Regions from separate parts of the Agrobacterium sp. rho-13.3 genome, predicted to be linked through region 2. Evidence: riboswitches for the same ligand, from Rfam matches in the RefSeq annotation. Region 2 holds a riboswitch; the other holds the start of a gene.
The links. Region 2 has a riboswitch for thiamine pyrophosphate ahead of RMR16_RS21870 (hydroxyethylthiazole kinase). Riboswitches for the same ligand answer to the same signal wherever they lie in the genome.
Positions count from the first base shown of each region.

Region 1: linked by a shared signal. The riboswitch ahead of thiC (phosphomethylpyrimidine synthase ThiC) and the one ahead of RMR16_RS21870 (hydroxyethylthiazole kinase) in region 2 are both predicted to bind thiamine pyrophosphate.

Region 1 covers NZ_CP192774.1:2,442,583-2,449,968, forward strand. The annotation lists gene RMR16_RS12010 (P1 family peptidase) at 1-57, opposite strand, end outside; gene RMR16_RS12015 (thiazole synthase) at 106-879, opposite strand; gene thiS (sulfur carrier protein ThiS) at 883-1,080, opposite strand; gene thiO (glycine oxidase ThiO) at 1,049-2,041, opposite strand; gene thiC (phosphomethylpyrimidine synthase ThiC) at 2,043-3,866, opposite strand; TPP riboswitch at 3,980-4,091, opposite strand; gene RMR16_RS12035 (acyl carrier protein) at 4,258-4,509, shown strand; gene RMR16_RS12040 (acyl-CoA dehydrogenase family protein) at 4,509-5,690, shown strand; gene RMR16_RS12045 (amino acid--[acyl-carrier-protein] ligase) at 5,696-6,604, shown strand; gene RMR16_RS12050 (DUF1839 family protein) at 6,612-7,386, shown strand, end outside.
Region 2 covers NZ_CP192775.1:1,535,883-1,543,268, reverse strand. The annotation lists gene RMR16_RS21895 (AcvB/VirJ family lysyl-phosphatidylglycerol hydrolase) at 1-329, shown strand, start outside; gene RMR16_RS21890 (M24 family metallopeptidase) at 418-1,560, shown strand; gene RMR16_RS21885 (telomere resolvase) at 1,643-2,980, shown strand; gene RMR16_RS21880 (LysR family transcriptional regulator) at 3,350-4,288, shown strand; gene iolG (inositol 2-dehydrogenase) at 4,440-5,432, shown strand; TPP riboswitch at 5,514-5,616, shown strand; gene RMR16_RS21870 (hydroxyethylthiazole kinase) at 5,680-6,417, shown strand; gene thiE (thiamine phosphate synthase) at 6,407-7,063, shown strand; gene thiD (bifunctional hydroxymethylpyrimidine kinase/phosphomethylpyrimidine kinase) at 7,060-7,386, shown strand, end outside.

The DNA of each region.
Region 1 (7,386 bases), on a different replicon from region 2:
CACATGACCAACCGCAATGCCGTCAATATCGGTCAGCAGATTGTGCAAGGGCGGAATACTCCTCTGTCTCTGCCGGTATCCCGCCCTAAAGCGTGGTTGTCAACGTCAGGAAAACACGGCCGTACCGATAACGGGTGTCGATGGCACAGCCATATCGCGTGGCTCTAACATGCCTGCCAGATAAGCCTCGCGGCCCGCCGTCACCGCCTTGGCGAAAGCCCCCGCCATGATGACCGGATTGCCTGCACCGGAAACCGCCGTGTTCAGAAGTACCGCATCGTACCCCAGTTCCATCACCGTTGCGGCATGGGATGGGCGTCCCAATCCGGCATCGACGATCATCGGCACATTCGGGAAATGCGCCCGCATAGACCGCAACGCCGTGATGTTCAGCGGCCCCATCGCGCTGCCAATCGGCGCGCACCACGGCATCAAGACCTTGCAACCGGCATCGATCAGCTTTTCCGCCACCACCAGATCATCGGTCGTATAAGGAAACACCTCGAAACCCTCGTCGCTCAAAATGCGCGCCGCGTCCACCAGCCCAAAAACATCCGGCTGAAGCGTATCGTGATTGCCGATCACTTCCAGCTTGATCCAGTTGGTCTTAAAGACCTCCCGCGCCATTTTGGCGGTCAAAACGGCTTCCTTGGCGGTGTGGCATCCTGCCGTATTGGGTAAAATATGGCGGTCCAATTCACGGATCAGTTCGAAAAACTGCCCACCCTTTTTACCGCCCGCCGTTTCCCGGCGCAGAGAAATAGTCAGAATATCCGTCTTGCTGGCCCGCACCGCATCCGCCAGCACCGCAGGCGAGGGATAGCGTGCCGTGCCAAGCAGAAGGCGGGAACCAACCTCACGTCCATAAAGCGTCAGCATGGTCTATCCTCCCTGCATGGGTGAAAGAACTTCGATTTTGTCGAAGTCCTTCAACTGAAAATCGGAGCGATCCTCGGCATGGACGAGATCACCATTCACGGCTGTCGCCAGCCAATCGCCTTCATAGTCCAGCACGGTCAGAAGCTGAGACAGCGTGGCGGTGGCAAGATCATGCTCTTGCCCGTTTACGAGAATTCTCATGGGAAAACTCCTTTAGAAAAACAATGTCGGAGGCCTGCCGTGCCATGGCGGGCGAAAGCAGAAAGCCGTGCCGATGTGCGCCGTTGATGAAGAGCGTGTCGCCTTTCTGGCTGATCGCAGGAAGATTGTTGGAGAAAGCCGGGCGGATGCCTGTCCCCGTCTCGATGATTTGAGCCTCCCCAAACGCTGGATGAAGCGCATAGGCGGCATTGAGAAGTTCCATCATCGAGCGCGCCGAAATCGGTCCCGCCTCGTCCGTTTCAATCATCGTCGCACCCACCATAAAACGTTCCGCTGCACGCGGCACGATGTAAAGCGGAATGCGCGGATGAAGCAGCCGCACGGGGCGTGAAAGCGTTACCTCTGTCGTAACCAGATAAAGCATCTCGCCGCGCACGCCGCGAAGCCCAGTCAACTTGCCGGTCTGCGCGTGGCCCGTGCAATCAACGACGCAGTCGAACGCAGTTTCGTCCGTTTGCTCACCAAGATGGAAACCAACGCACATCGAAATGAGGCGTTCGTAAAGCGCAGTCAGAGCGAGGCGTGGATCAAGATGCCCTTCGCCCGAAAAGAACAGACCCGCGCGGAACCGTCCTGCAAGGTCCGGTTCCAACGCTGCGATCTCATCCTCATCAACCCAGCGATACCCCGAGGTGCGGGAGGCGAAGCGGGAAAGCTCCGCCTTGTCCCGCGCCGGTGCCACCACCAGCGTACCCTTGCGCGTCACCAGCCCCGGCGTTGCCTCATCCCACCAATCAAGCGCAGATTGGCCTAATGTCAGCACGGCCTCCTCTGCACTTTCACGCTCACACCAAGGCGCCAGCATGCCGCCCGCAAACCAGGACGCACCGCGCCCCGGTTTGTTTGCCAGATCGCAGACTTCGACACCCACGCCCCGGCGCGCAAGTTCAAGAGCAGCCGTTAGACCGGAAACGCCTGCACCTTTAACCAGAACGCGCATCTCATTCCCCCGCCACCGGCTTTTCCAGCGGCATATAAAGATCGCCACCCTGCTGGAATTTTTGCGCCATGGCCTCCAGACCTTCCTTTTGCGCCTCGGCACGAATGTCGTGCGAGATCCGCATGGAGCAGAATTTAGGTCCGCACATGGAGCAGAAATGCGCAACCTTGTGCGCTTCCTTCGGCAATGTCTCATCATGGTAGGAGCGTGCCGTTTCCGGGTCGAGCGACAGGTTGAACTGGTCTTCCCAACGGAACTCGAAACGGGCACGAGACAAAGCATTGTCGCGGATTTGTGCTGCCGGATGACCCTTGGCAAGATCGGCAGCGTGGGCGGCAATCTTGTAGGTGATGACGCCGACCTTCACATCATTGCGGTCCGGCAGACCCAGATGCTCCTTTGGCGTGACATAACAAAGCATCGCCGTACCGAACCAGCCGATCATCGCCGCACCGATGCCGGACGTGATGTGGTCATATCCGGGCGCGATATCCGTCGTCAGCGGTCCAAGCGTGTAAAAAGGCGCTTCGCCGCAGACCTTCAGCTGCTTGTCCATATTCTCTTTGATCTTGTGCATCGGCACATGGCCGGGGCCTTCGATCATGACCTGGCAGTCTTTTGCCCAAGCGATCTTCGTCAACTCACCCAGCGTTTCCAACTCGGCAAATTGCGCCGCATCATTGGCGTCGGCAATCGAACCCGGCCGCAGGCCGTCGCCCAACGAGAAAGACACATCATAAGCGCGGCAGATATCGCAGATTTCATCGAAGTGCTCATAGAGGAAGGATTCCTTGTGGTGATGGAGACACCACTTGGCCATGATCGAGCCGCCGCGTGAGACGATGCCGGTGACGCGATTGACGGTCAGCGGAATGTAATGCAGCCGCACGCCGGCATGGATGGTGAAATAATCCACACCCTGCTCGGCCTGTTCGATCAGCGTATCGCGGAACACGTCCCAGTTCAGATCTTCAGCAATGCCATTGACCTTTTCCAGCGCCTGATAGAGCGGAACTGTGCCAATCGGCACCGGCGAATTGCGGATGATCCATTCGCGGATGTTGTGAATGTTGCGACCCGTTGAAAGGTCCATCACCGTATCGCCACCCCAGCGAATGGCCCATACCATCTTGTCGACTTCATCCGCCATGGAAGACGTGACCGCCGAGTTACCGATATTGGCATTGATCTTGACGAGGAAATTGCGCCCGATAATCATCGGCTCGGCTTCGGGGTGGTTGATGTTGGCGGGGATAATCGCCCTGCCCGCCGCCACTTCCTGACGCACAAATTCCGCGGTCACGAAATCTGGAATATGCGCCCCAAAACTTTCACCATCGCGTGCCAGCGTTTCCTTTGCCGCCTCGCGCCCGATGTTTTCGCGAATGGCAATGAATTCCATCTCAGGCGTAATGATGCCCGCCCGCGCATAGGCAAGCTGCGTGACCGCTTTGCCGTCCTTGGCCTTCAATGGCTGATGACGTAGAGAAAATTCCGGCGTCAAACGTTCGCCGGTGGCAAAGCCATTGTCCTCCGGTTTGACGTGTCGGCCCTCGTAAGCCTCGACATCGCCGCGTGCCACAACCCAGTCATGGCGCACACGCGGCAAACCGCCTTCGATGCTGACCGTGTGGGATGGATCGGTATAAGGACCAGAGGAATCATAGACCGTAACCGGCGGTTCGCCAGCGGTGGGGTGCACCGCAATTTCACGCATCGGTACGCGGATATGGGGATGGATGATGCCCGGCTTGTAGATTTTGGTCGAAGCGGGAAGCGGACCTGTCGTGACAACAGGGGAGAGATTTTTAGCAGCAATGTTCATCGTGAGGCTCCAAAGCAAAAACAGTGGAGACCCAGTTCGAGCATGAAAGACGAAAAACCACGGGAAAGGCAAGCCGATGATTCGGCCCAGTTGCTCGGCACTGCCGAACTGCTTTTCCCGCGTTTGCACCGTCCCTACGCCAGTATGAACTGGATCAGGTTCAACGGGTCACTGCGCGCTGTAGCAGTATCTCAGCCCCTTGACGGGACTCCCCTGGTGAATGCCTAATCAGAAACCGGCCATGCCACTTTGTCAAGTATGCTGTGGATGAAGTCACATAATCGCGTTGGGTTACACCAAATTAACCTAGCCATTTATTAGGATGTTATTTTTTAGGGTGTAACTTGAAGAATGCGCTATGATAGCATCCGATCGAGGGAGACTACTTGAGATGAATTCAACTATTCGTGAAATACTATCTAAATTCGGCCAACTCCCGGTACCGATCGATACCATCGCCGACGAATCTGATCTTTACGCAGCCGGACTTTCTTCTTTCGCATCCGTACAATTGATGCTTGGCATAGAAGACGCGTTCGATATCGAGTTCCCGGACAATATGCTCAACCGCAAGTCTTTCGCCAGCATCAAGGCGATTGAAGAAACCGTGAAAACAATTCTCGACGGCAAAGAGGCGGCGTGATGAACCTGTCTGTCGCCCCACCGAATGCCACGCTGTCTGCGCGCGCATCGCGTGTTGCGGCGATCGCCGCGCAACACGCTGACGATGTAGACAGCGCCGCACGTTTCCCAAGAGAAGCTGTGGAGGCCATGCGCGCTGAGCGCCTTCTCGGCATTCAAGTTCCCTTGCATCTGGGCGGCGAAGGCGCAAGTCTGACGCAAATCGCCGATATTTGCTGCACGCTTGGCCAGTCCTGCTCGGCCACGGCAATGATCTTCGCCATGCACCAGATCAAGGCATCCAGTCTGGTGGAGCACGGAGAGACAAGCGAATGGCACACCGGCTTCATGCGCCGTGTGGCCGCTGAACAGCTCCTCATTGGTTCTGCCACCACCGAAGGCGGCATTGGCGGAAATCTGCGCAATTCCATTTGCGCCATTGACGTTGACGGGGCCAATTGCTCTTTGGAAAAAGACGCGACCGTCATTTCCTATGGCAGCGAAGCCGACGTCATTCTCATCACCTCCCGCGCCCATGCGGATGCCGCACCTGCCGATCAGGTGATGACGGTTTTTCTTAAAGACCAATATAGTCTTGAAAAAACGCATGTCTGGAACACGCTTGGCATGCGCGGCACCTGTTCCGATGGTTTCCTGTTCAAAGGCAAGGCGCCTTCGGAACAGATTTTTCAAAAGCCGTTTGCAGAAATCGCGGCACAATCCATGCTGGCCACATCGCATCTTTTGTGGAGCGGTGTGTGGTATGGCATTGCGGCAGATGCCGTGTTGCGGGCGCAGGCTTTCGTTCGCGCAGCCGCCCGCAAATCACCCGGCGTCACGCCACCCGGTGCTATCCGTCTGGCGGAAGTGTCCAACAAGCTTCAGATCGTCAAATCCAACGTGATTGCCGGTCTAAAAGCGTACGACGATACCAAGTCCGATCCGGACAAGCTGATGTCGATGGGGTTTGCCGTTGCCATGAACAACGTCAAGATTTGTTCTTCCGAAACGGTTCTGGAAATCATCAATCACGCCATGCTGATTTGCGGCATCATGGGCTACAAGAACGGCACGCCTTACAGCCTCGGCAGGCATTTGCGTGATGCGCATTCCGCCCAGCTGATGATTTCAAACGACAGAATTTTAAGCAATTCCGCCCATCTCCTGCTTGTTCAGAAGCAGGACACCAGCCTTTCAGGATAAGCACCATGGACATGCAAACATCGTTTCTCGATCGCCTGTTCGAAAAGGGCCTGCTGATCGATACTGGCGTGGACGGCCTTTATGGCCGCAGCGGCCAGTTTGAAGACGTCATCGTCGCTTTTGAACGGTTGATCGACACCGTCGGCGGCCCGGACAAGGCGGAAGCCATTCGCTTCCCGCCCGGCATTAACCGCGCTTTTTTTGAAAAAAGCGGTTACATGAAAAGCTTCCCGCAACTGGCGGGCACGGTCCATTCGTTCTGCGGCTGTGAGTTGGATCATGTCAGCCTGCTGAAAAGCATGGACGAGGGCACGGACTGGACGAAAGATCAGAAGGCGACCGATATCGTCTTGACGCCTGCGGCCTGCTACCCGCTTTACCCCACCATTGCCAAGCGCGGAAACCTGCCCGCTGGCGGCGGTCTTTACGACATTCAATCCTATTGCTTCCGCCATGAGCCTTCCAAGGATCCGGCCCGCCAGCAACTGTTCCGTATGCGCGAATATGTCTGCATGGGCACGGAAGCAGATGTCACGGAATTCCGCCAATTGTGGATGGATCGCGGCGTGGCAATGATGGAAAAAATCGGTCTCGACGTGAAGATCGATATCGCCAACGACCCGTTCTTCGGGCGCGCGGGCAAGATGCTGGCCAACAACCAGCGTGACCAGAATTTGAAGTTTGAACTGCTGATCCCGGTCACATCGACCACCAACCAGACCGCCTGCATGAGCTTCAATTACCACCAGGACGCTTTCGGCACCAAATGGGGTCTCAATCTCGCAAACGGCACTGTGGCCCACACCGCCTGCGTCGGTTTTGGTCTGGAGCGTATTGCGCTGGCACTGTTTGCGAAACATGGACTGGATGTGGATGCATGGCCGCAGCCGGTTCGGGATGTGCTTTGGGGCTGAAGACGAGATGGCAAGCATTTTTCCGGCCCTGAGCGCTGAAACCTATGTTCCGCACCAGCTCCACGCATCTGAGCGGATGTGGCCGGAAACCAATTGTTATGTAGATCTGTGGATCGAACTTCTGGCCTCCAGCGGTTTGCCGCCGGAAGCCATGCTCGGCTTTACGCTGACACAGGATTTCGAGGGCGACCAGTTCACTTTCTTTAAAGTACCGCTGGAAGACCTTGAGGCGCTGTATGGCATCCGCGTCACTGAACTGGCAATTTTCGACAGGCTGGAAAGCCATATCGCAACACAGTTGCAGCGCGGTCGTATCTGCCTGATCGAAATGGACAGTTTCTACATGCCGGATACCCAAGGTGTGGGTTATCGTAAGGAACACGGCAAAACGACGGTCGCCATCAACCGCATGGACTTGGCAAACCGCAAGCTGGAATATTTCCACAATGGCGGCTACTACGCGCTGGAGGGTGATGATTTCTCAGGCATTTTCCAACACCACCTCACGCAAGACGATCTTCCGTTTTTGCCCTACACCGAATTCGCGAAATTTCCCGAAAAGCCCGTGTCCGATAAAGAACGACGCGCAATTGCGCTGCGGCTTTTGGCATTACATTTTGCAAAACGGCCCGAGCAAAATCCGATCAAGGCCTTCGCCGAGGTCTTTCCGGGGCAGGTGGAAAAAGTGGCCGACCGGCCCTTCGGATTTTTCCACAAATATGCTTTCAACACGCTTCGCCAGTTCGGCGCCAATTTCGAGCTGACCGCCACCCATCTGGAAT
Region 2 (7,386 bases):
TCAACGCCCTGTCCGACAAGGACAAAAGCCGCGTTGTGCAGATGAGCCTGCTGTCGCTGTCGCATGAGGTGTCCTACGAAATTTCCGTCGGTGGCTGGCTCGGCGTTTCAGGCTCGAGCGAGCAGGATCCGGTCAAAGACCTCGCCAAAATAAACCCCAAGATCGTTCAGTGTGTTTACGGCACAGAAGACGATGATGCGGCTTGCCCCGCATTGAAAGATAAGGGCGTCGAAATCGTCGGAATTGAAGGCGGGCATCATTTCGATGAGGATTATGAGGCACTGACAAAACGCATCGTCGCAGCGCTCAGGCAACGTCTGAAACAATAGGTCGGCACGCGAACTTTTCTGTCGACACATTGAATACAGAGTCAAGCCTTTGTATTGATCGATTATGAAATCAACAAAGGTCTGATCGATGAACCTTGTAAACAAACCTGCATCCATTGGCGATGCGGAACGCCTTGAGAGACTTGGACGCCTGCGCGGCAAGATGGAAGAACAGGGCATTGCTGCCCTACTGCTGGGTTCCAGCGAAAGCCTTCGCTATTTCACCGGTCTTGTCTGGCACCAGAGTGAGCGGCTGCTCGGCGCCCTGATCACGAAAACAGACCTGCATTACATTGTGCCCGGTTTCGAAAAGAGCCGTGTGGATACACTTCCCCATCTGAATGGCGACATTCATATCTGGCAGGAAGAAGAACGCCCGGCAGCACTGGTTGCTTCGCTCATCGAAGGCAAAGGCCGCGTTGCACTGGACGATGCCTTTCCGCTCTTCATCTATCACGCCCTTGCCAAAGAATTGGGACAGGATCGCCTGATCGATGGCGGCAGCTTGATCAGCAGCCTGCGAATTCGAAAGTCACCATCCGAAATCGCCATCATTCAATACGCCATGGATCTGACGCTGGAGGTGCAAAAGCGCGCCCACGGCATCATGAAACCAGGCATTCGCGCATCCCAAGTCGTTCGCTACATTGATGAACAGCATCTTGAGCTTGGCGGTGAAGGCGGCTCCTATTTCTGCATCGTCTCGTTTGGCACAGCCACATCGCTTCCGCACGGCGCGGATGGCGATCAGGTGCTACAACGTGGTGACGTTATTCTTGTCGATACCGGCACACGGATCGATGGCTACCATTCTGATCTGACGCGCACCTATGTTCTTGATGAACCGAGCGCAGATTTCGCACGCGCATGGTCCATCGAACGTGAAGCACAACAAGCCGTCTTCGATGCCGCGAAGCTCGGCGCTCCCTGCGGCAGCCTTGATGATGCCGCCCGTATTGTGATGACAAGACATGGCCTTGGGCCGGACTATGCACTGCCGGGCCTGCCGCATCGCGCCGGCCATGGTCTGGGGCTGGAAATTCACGAACAGCCCTACATCGTGCGGGGAAACTCTCTGCCATTGGCAGAAGGCATGTGTTTTTCCAATGAACCGATGCTGGTTTATCCAGACCGTTTCGGCATTCGGCTAGAGGACCATATTTATATGGATGGTCAGGGCGCAAAATGGTTTACCCAGCCAGCCAAGTCGCCAGCTGAACCATTTTCCTGACATGTATTTTCAGTCAAATTTGAGCGTTGTTATTGCACCGGAAATATATTTTATATAGTGAAGCATATTCATGGAGCCAACAATGTCCGCGACTGAAAAAAGAAAGACAAAGACTCCGATTCTCGTGGATCGGATCGCGGAATTTGTTGAAAAATTACAGCTGACGAAAAAGCAGGACGGCACGTTCGACACCAAGAAAATCGGTGCGCTTTGGAATGAAGAAGTCCGCTTTCATTTCGAGAATGGCAGAACCGAAAAGACCCTCGAACTTTATATTGTAAAATATAGATATGCGTTGAAAGACGCTTTTGGTCCAAAAACCACGCCTCTCGCAATCTGCAATATGAAAAAGCTGCGCGAGCGGCTGGATACCTATATTAAAACCGCAGATTATCCGTTGACGGGTGTTGCGAGTTCGATCGAGGAAAAGCTTGAGCGCGCAGAACACAATATGGCTGGGCGCAAGCCACGTTTTCTTCTGCGTGTGTCGGATTTTATTGCCGCAACGAACGGACTGACCACGAAACCCGAAATGCAGGCTTTGTGGGACGGCGAGATGCTGTCCATGGGCGACAAGGCGCAAGCCACCGTCATTTCCTACATCACCAAATACCGCAACGCCATTCGCGAGGCTTTCGGCGACGATCATCCCATGCTGCGCATCGCGGCGGGAACGCCACAGCTTTATGATGAAGCGCGTAAGATCAAAATGGCGAAGATCGCCACCAAACACGGATCGCTGATTACCTTTGAAAACTATGCCGAGGTGATGAAGCGGTGTCGGCGCTATCTGCTGTCTTCCGATCCGATGACCGTCGCCATCGGTTTGATGGGGACGACCGGACGGCGGCCCTATGAAGTTTTCACGCAGGCCGAATTGACGCCAGCGCCTTACGCAAAAGGCGTTTCGAAGTGGAGCGTGCTGTTTAACGGACAGGCAAAAACCAAGCAGGGTGAAGGTACCAAATTTGGCGTAACCTACGAAATCCCTGTGCTGGAGCAGTCGAAAATCGTGCTTGATGCCTATCACCGTCTGCGGGATAGCAGCGATGGGAAACTATGGCTTGGGCTGAATGTGGATGATTTTTCATCCGACGTTCGCTTGCCATTGCGGGATGAGGTCATCAGCAGGTTCGACGACATCTGGCCAAAGGAAGAGCCACCGAAACCCTATGGCCTGCGCCATCTTTACGCAGAAATTGCCTACCGCAATTTCGCGCCGTCAAACGTTTCCAAAAATAGTTATTTCGCGGCGATCCTTGGCCACAACAACAATGATCTCGAAACGTCACTGTCCTACATGACCTACACCTTCCCGGAGGATGAGGTTGCGTCCAAGGCCCGTGCCGAGCGTGTCGCCGACCGCACGATCCGCCAGATGATCAGCGTCAACCAGATGCCGGGCGCCGCAAGGAAATAGGCCCATACCTGTTCAAGCGCGATGAACAGGCACCTATCTTCAACGCCACATCAAATTGCCGATTCCCATCCAGGGCGGAATCTCATGGGGCGATATCTCAAGCCTTCCGTGGGATTGTTCGACGCGTGAAAACCGACATTTCCGGTCTCATGAAGCGAGTGAAAACATCCTAATTTAGTTATGTTTCAGCACCTTAGCGTCACCCATTGCGAGCAATCCCCTGCGCCAAGGTGTTTGGCTTGTCATTTTCCAGCTTATCCACATCGGAAAATACAATCCATGGTGGACGAGGATGGTCAGCGGTCGATTCACATGTCATAAACTGAGGTAGAAGCGAAAGATCGCAAGCAGACTTCCGAAGGCGATGCTATGATAGAGCAGTATCTCGATACACGACAACTCGAAGCATTCGTTGCGGTGATGTCGATAGGGAGCATGACGGGTGCTGCCAAAGCGCTTGGAAAATCGCAGCCCGTCATCAGCCGTCTCATTCAGGATCTTGAGCAGGAAATCGGCTTCGTCCTGCTTCATCGCAACGGCCCACGCATTGCCCCAACCGAACAAGGTGTGGCGTTTTTTACGCAGGCAGAACTGTTTCTGGGCGGGCTGCGCACGATCAGCGAAAGAGCGCGGCAGATTGAAAGCAGCGGGGCAAGACCAATCGAGATCGCATCGATCCCGGCTCTTGCAGCAAGCCTCGTGCCGCTCGCGCTCAAAGACATTGCGGAAGAGCACTTTCCCAAACACGTTCATCTCCAGAGCATCGCATCGGAAAATGTCGTTCAAGCGGTGGTCGCACGCACAGCCGATGTTGGCATTGCAAGCCTGCCGCTGGATAATCCGGGGCTGGATGTTCACTGGATCGGTGAAGTGCCCTGTGTCGCCATCGTGGCCGCTGGTGATGAACTGGCGCAAAAAACCATTGTCACACCGCAGGATTTGGCAGCGCGACGCATCATTGCTTCGGCCAATCCTTACCGTCTTCGCATGCGCATTGAAAAAGCATTCAAGGATCAGGGCATTGCCCTGAACGATGTCGTGGACAGCAACGCAACCTATGTTTCGCTTGCGCTGGCGCGAGCCGGCCTTGGAGTTGCCATCGTGGAGTCCGTCACGATCAGCGGTCTGCCCATCGACGGCGTCGCCGTTTTGCCACTCGCGTTTCACATCCCGTTTTACTGGGGCGTCATCACCGCTCTGGGGCGGCCATCTCCCGTGACGATTGAAAACTTTATTCACTCGTTGGAAGAGAATGCGAGGACTTTGCCGGGCTTCCGCAAGCACCAAAATCTTGCCAGTATTCCTTGAGAGAACGACCTCTCGTTCCCGTCTTGACACGAATGAAATGGCGCTCTAGCAAGATGGAACATATATTCCAAATGGGCTTGAGGTGTGCATTGGCGTTCCAAGAAGGGCGCTGAAGGCAGTCGAGACCCGCTAACCAGATCGGGAGGAAACGATGGTTACGAGATTGGCTTTGTTGGGTGCGGGTCGCATCGGAAAGGTCCATGCGAAGGCAATTGCCTCCGACAAACGTGCAAAACTGGTCGCTGTGGTCGATGCTTTTCAGGAAGCCGCACAGGCAATCGCAAATGAAACCGGCTGCAAGATCAGCACCATCGAAGCCGTGCTGGCCGATCCCGATATCGATGCCGTTATCGTTTGCACACCAACCAACACCCACGCGGACCTGATCGAACAGTTTGCACGCGCTGGCAAAGCTGTTTTTTGCGAAAAGCCGATTGATCTGGATGTTGCCCGCGCTGCGGCCTGCATTGAGGTCGTCAAGGAAACCGGCGCCAAGATCATGCTCGGCTTCAACCGCCGTTTCGATCCGCATTTCCGCGCCGTTCGCAAGGCCATCGATGACGGCCAGATCGGCAAAGTCGAAATGGTGACGATCACCAGCCGTGACCCCGGCGCCCCGCCGCCCGAATACATCAAAGTGTCCGGCGGTATTTTCCGCGACATGACCATCCATGATTTCGATATTGCCCGCTTCCTGCTGGGCGAAGACATCGTCAGCGTTTTCGCCACCGGCTCCGTTCTGGTCGATCCCAAGATCGGCGAACTGGGTGACTATGACAGCGCCAGCATCATTCTAACGACCGGCAGCGGACGTCAGGCGATCATTTCCAACTCGCGCCGCGCGACCTATGGTTATGACCAGCGCATCGAAGTGCACGGCTCGCTCGGCTCCGTTTCGGCAGAAAACCAGCGTCCGGTCTCCATCGAAGTCGCAACCAAAGATGGCTACACGCGCCCGCCTCTGCACGACTTCTTCATGACGCGCTACACGGAAGCCTATGCGGCGGAAATTACCGCTTTCATCGATTCCGTCGAAAACAACGTCGCACCGTCACCATCTGCTCAAGACGGCCTGATCGCGCTCAAGCTTGCCGATGCCGCATTGAAATCCGCACGCGAAAAGGTTCTCGTGCAGATCGTATAATCATCGACCATCAAAGGCGGTGGCATTAAGCCTCCGCCTTTTCTACACCATTGACAGCAGACTTAAAAAACGACAATTTCCAGACATTCCGAGGGGAGCATCGCACGATGCTGAGATGGCGCTGAGCCGGACCCTTGAACCTGATCCGGGTCATGCCGGCGTAGGAACGGAACGGTCGCCAAAGGCATACTTTTCTCTTCTTCGCTCACCCTGGGTCTCCGTGATTGTATATGGAGTGGAATAACCCATGGAGAGCTTTCCAACGGCACAAAAGGCGGCAGCGCTTCTGGCGCACGTGCGTGAACAAAGACCGCGTGTTCATTGCCTGATGAACACGGTCGTCCAGAAGTTTACGGCAGATGGCATCACCGCCGTGGGCGGCATTCCGTCGATGACATCATCTGAAGAGGAAATTGAAAGCTTCGTTTCCAAAGTCGGCGCTCTGACCATCAATCTCGGCACGCTGGACGCTGCGCGCCGCAAGGTCATCCGCATCGCGGTCAAGGTCGCAAACGCCCATGGCAAACCGTGGATCGTCGATCCGGTCCATTGTGACTACTCGCCCTCGCGACTGGATTTCGCCCACGAGCTGATCACTCTTCGCCCAACAATCGTGCGCGGCAATGCGGCTGAGATGGCGGTGATAGGCGATGTCGGCGGAGCCCTGCGCATTCAGACAGGGCCGGAAGATCTGCTTCAGGATGGAACGCGAGAAGCAAAAATCGTCAACGGTCATCCGTGGATGGCAAAGGTTACCGGCACCGGCTGCCTTTCCGGTGGCGTGATTGCTGCCTTCATGGCTGTGGAACCGGACCCGATGCTGGCAGCCGCAGCGGCGCTGACCGTCACCGGCGTCTCCGCCGAACTGGCGGCAAAACATGCACGCGGTCCCGGCACTTTCGAAGCGGCCTTCCTGGATGCGCTGGACAGTATCAATGGCCAGGACATTCTTTCCCTTGCGAGAATTGAACACGATGAAAATTGATTACCGTTTGAACGCCTTGGTGGATGCCTCTCTGGCCGATATCGCGCCGCTGCCGGAACTGGCAGCCGTTGCGGCACGACACGGCGCGACGATCATCCAATACCGTGACAAACACGCCTCCACTCGCCAGATGATCGAACAGGCTCTGCTGATCGTTGACGCTTTGAAGGGGACGGGCGTGCCTCTGGTCATCAATGATCGCGTCGATGTGGCGTTGGCGTCTGGCGCGGATGGTGTACATTTGGGGGCCGACGATATGGATGCCCATACTGCAAGGCGTCTTTTGGGGCGTGATGCCGTTATCGGCCTGACAGTTAAAAACAAGAAGGATGCAGAGCGTGCAGCAATCGCGCCTGTGGACTACGCCTGCATCGGCGGCGTTTTCGAGACGATTTCCAAGGTAAACCCGGATGCGCCGGTGGGGCTGGAAGGTCTTCAGCACTTGCGCCACCATCTGAAGCAAGCGCGTCCGGACATGCCCGTTGGCGCCATCGCGGGCATCACGCTGAAACGTGTTGCTCCCGTTATTGCCGCCGGTGCGGATGGTGTTGCCTTGATCTCGGCCCTGTTTCGGGCCGGGGACATCGCAGCGGCGACGCGCGATTTCCGCCGTGAGGTGGACCATGCACTGGAGGCACGCGGATGACCGCCATCGCCTTAACGATTGCCGGGTCCGACAGCGGTGGCGGTGCGGGTATACAGGCCGACTTGAAGACGTTTTCGGCACTCGGCGTTTATGGCGCCAGCGTCATCACCGCCATCACGGCGCAGAACACCAGAGGCGTAAGCGCCGTTGAGGATATTTCCGCTGCGATGATCGCTGCCCAAATGGATGCGGTTTTTTCCGATCTTGACGTCGGCGCGGTGAAAATCGGCATGGTTTCGCGCATTGAAACCATAGAGACGATTTCCGATCGACTGCATGATGCGGGCAGACAGGTGGTGCTGGACCCGGTGATGGTAGCGACA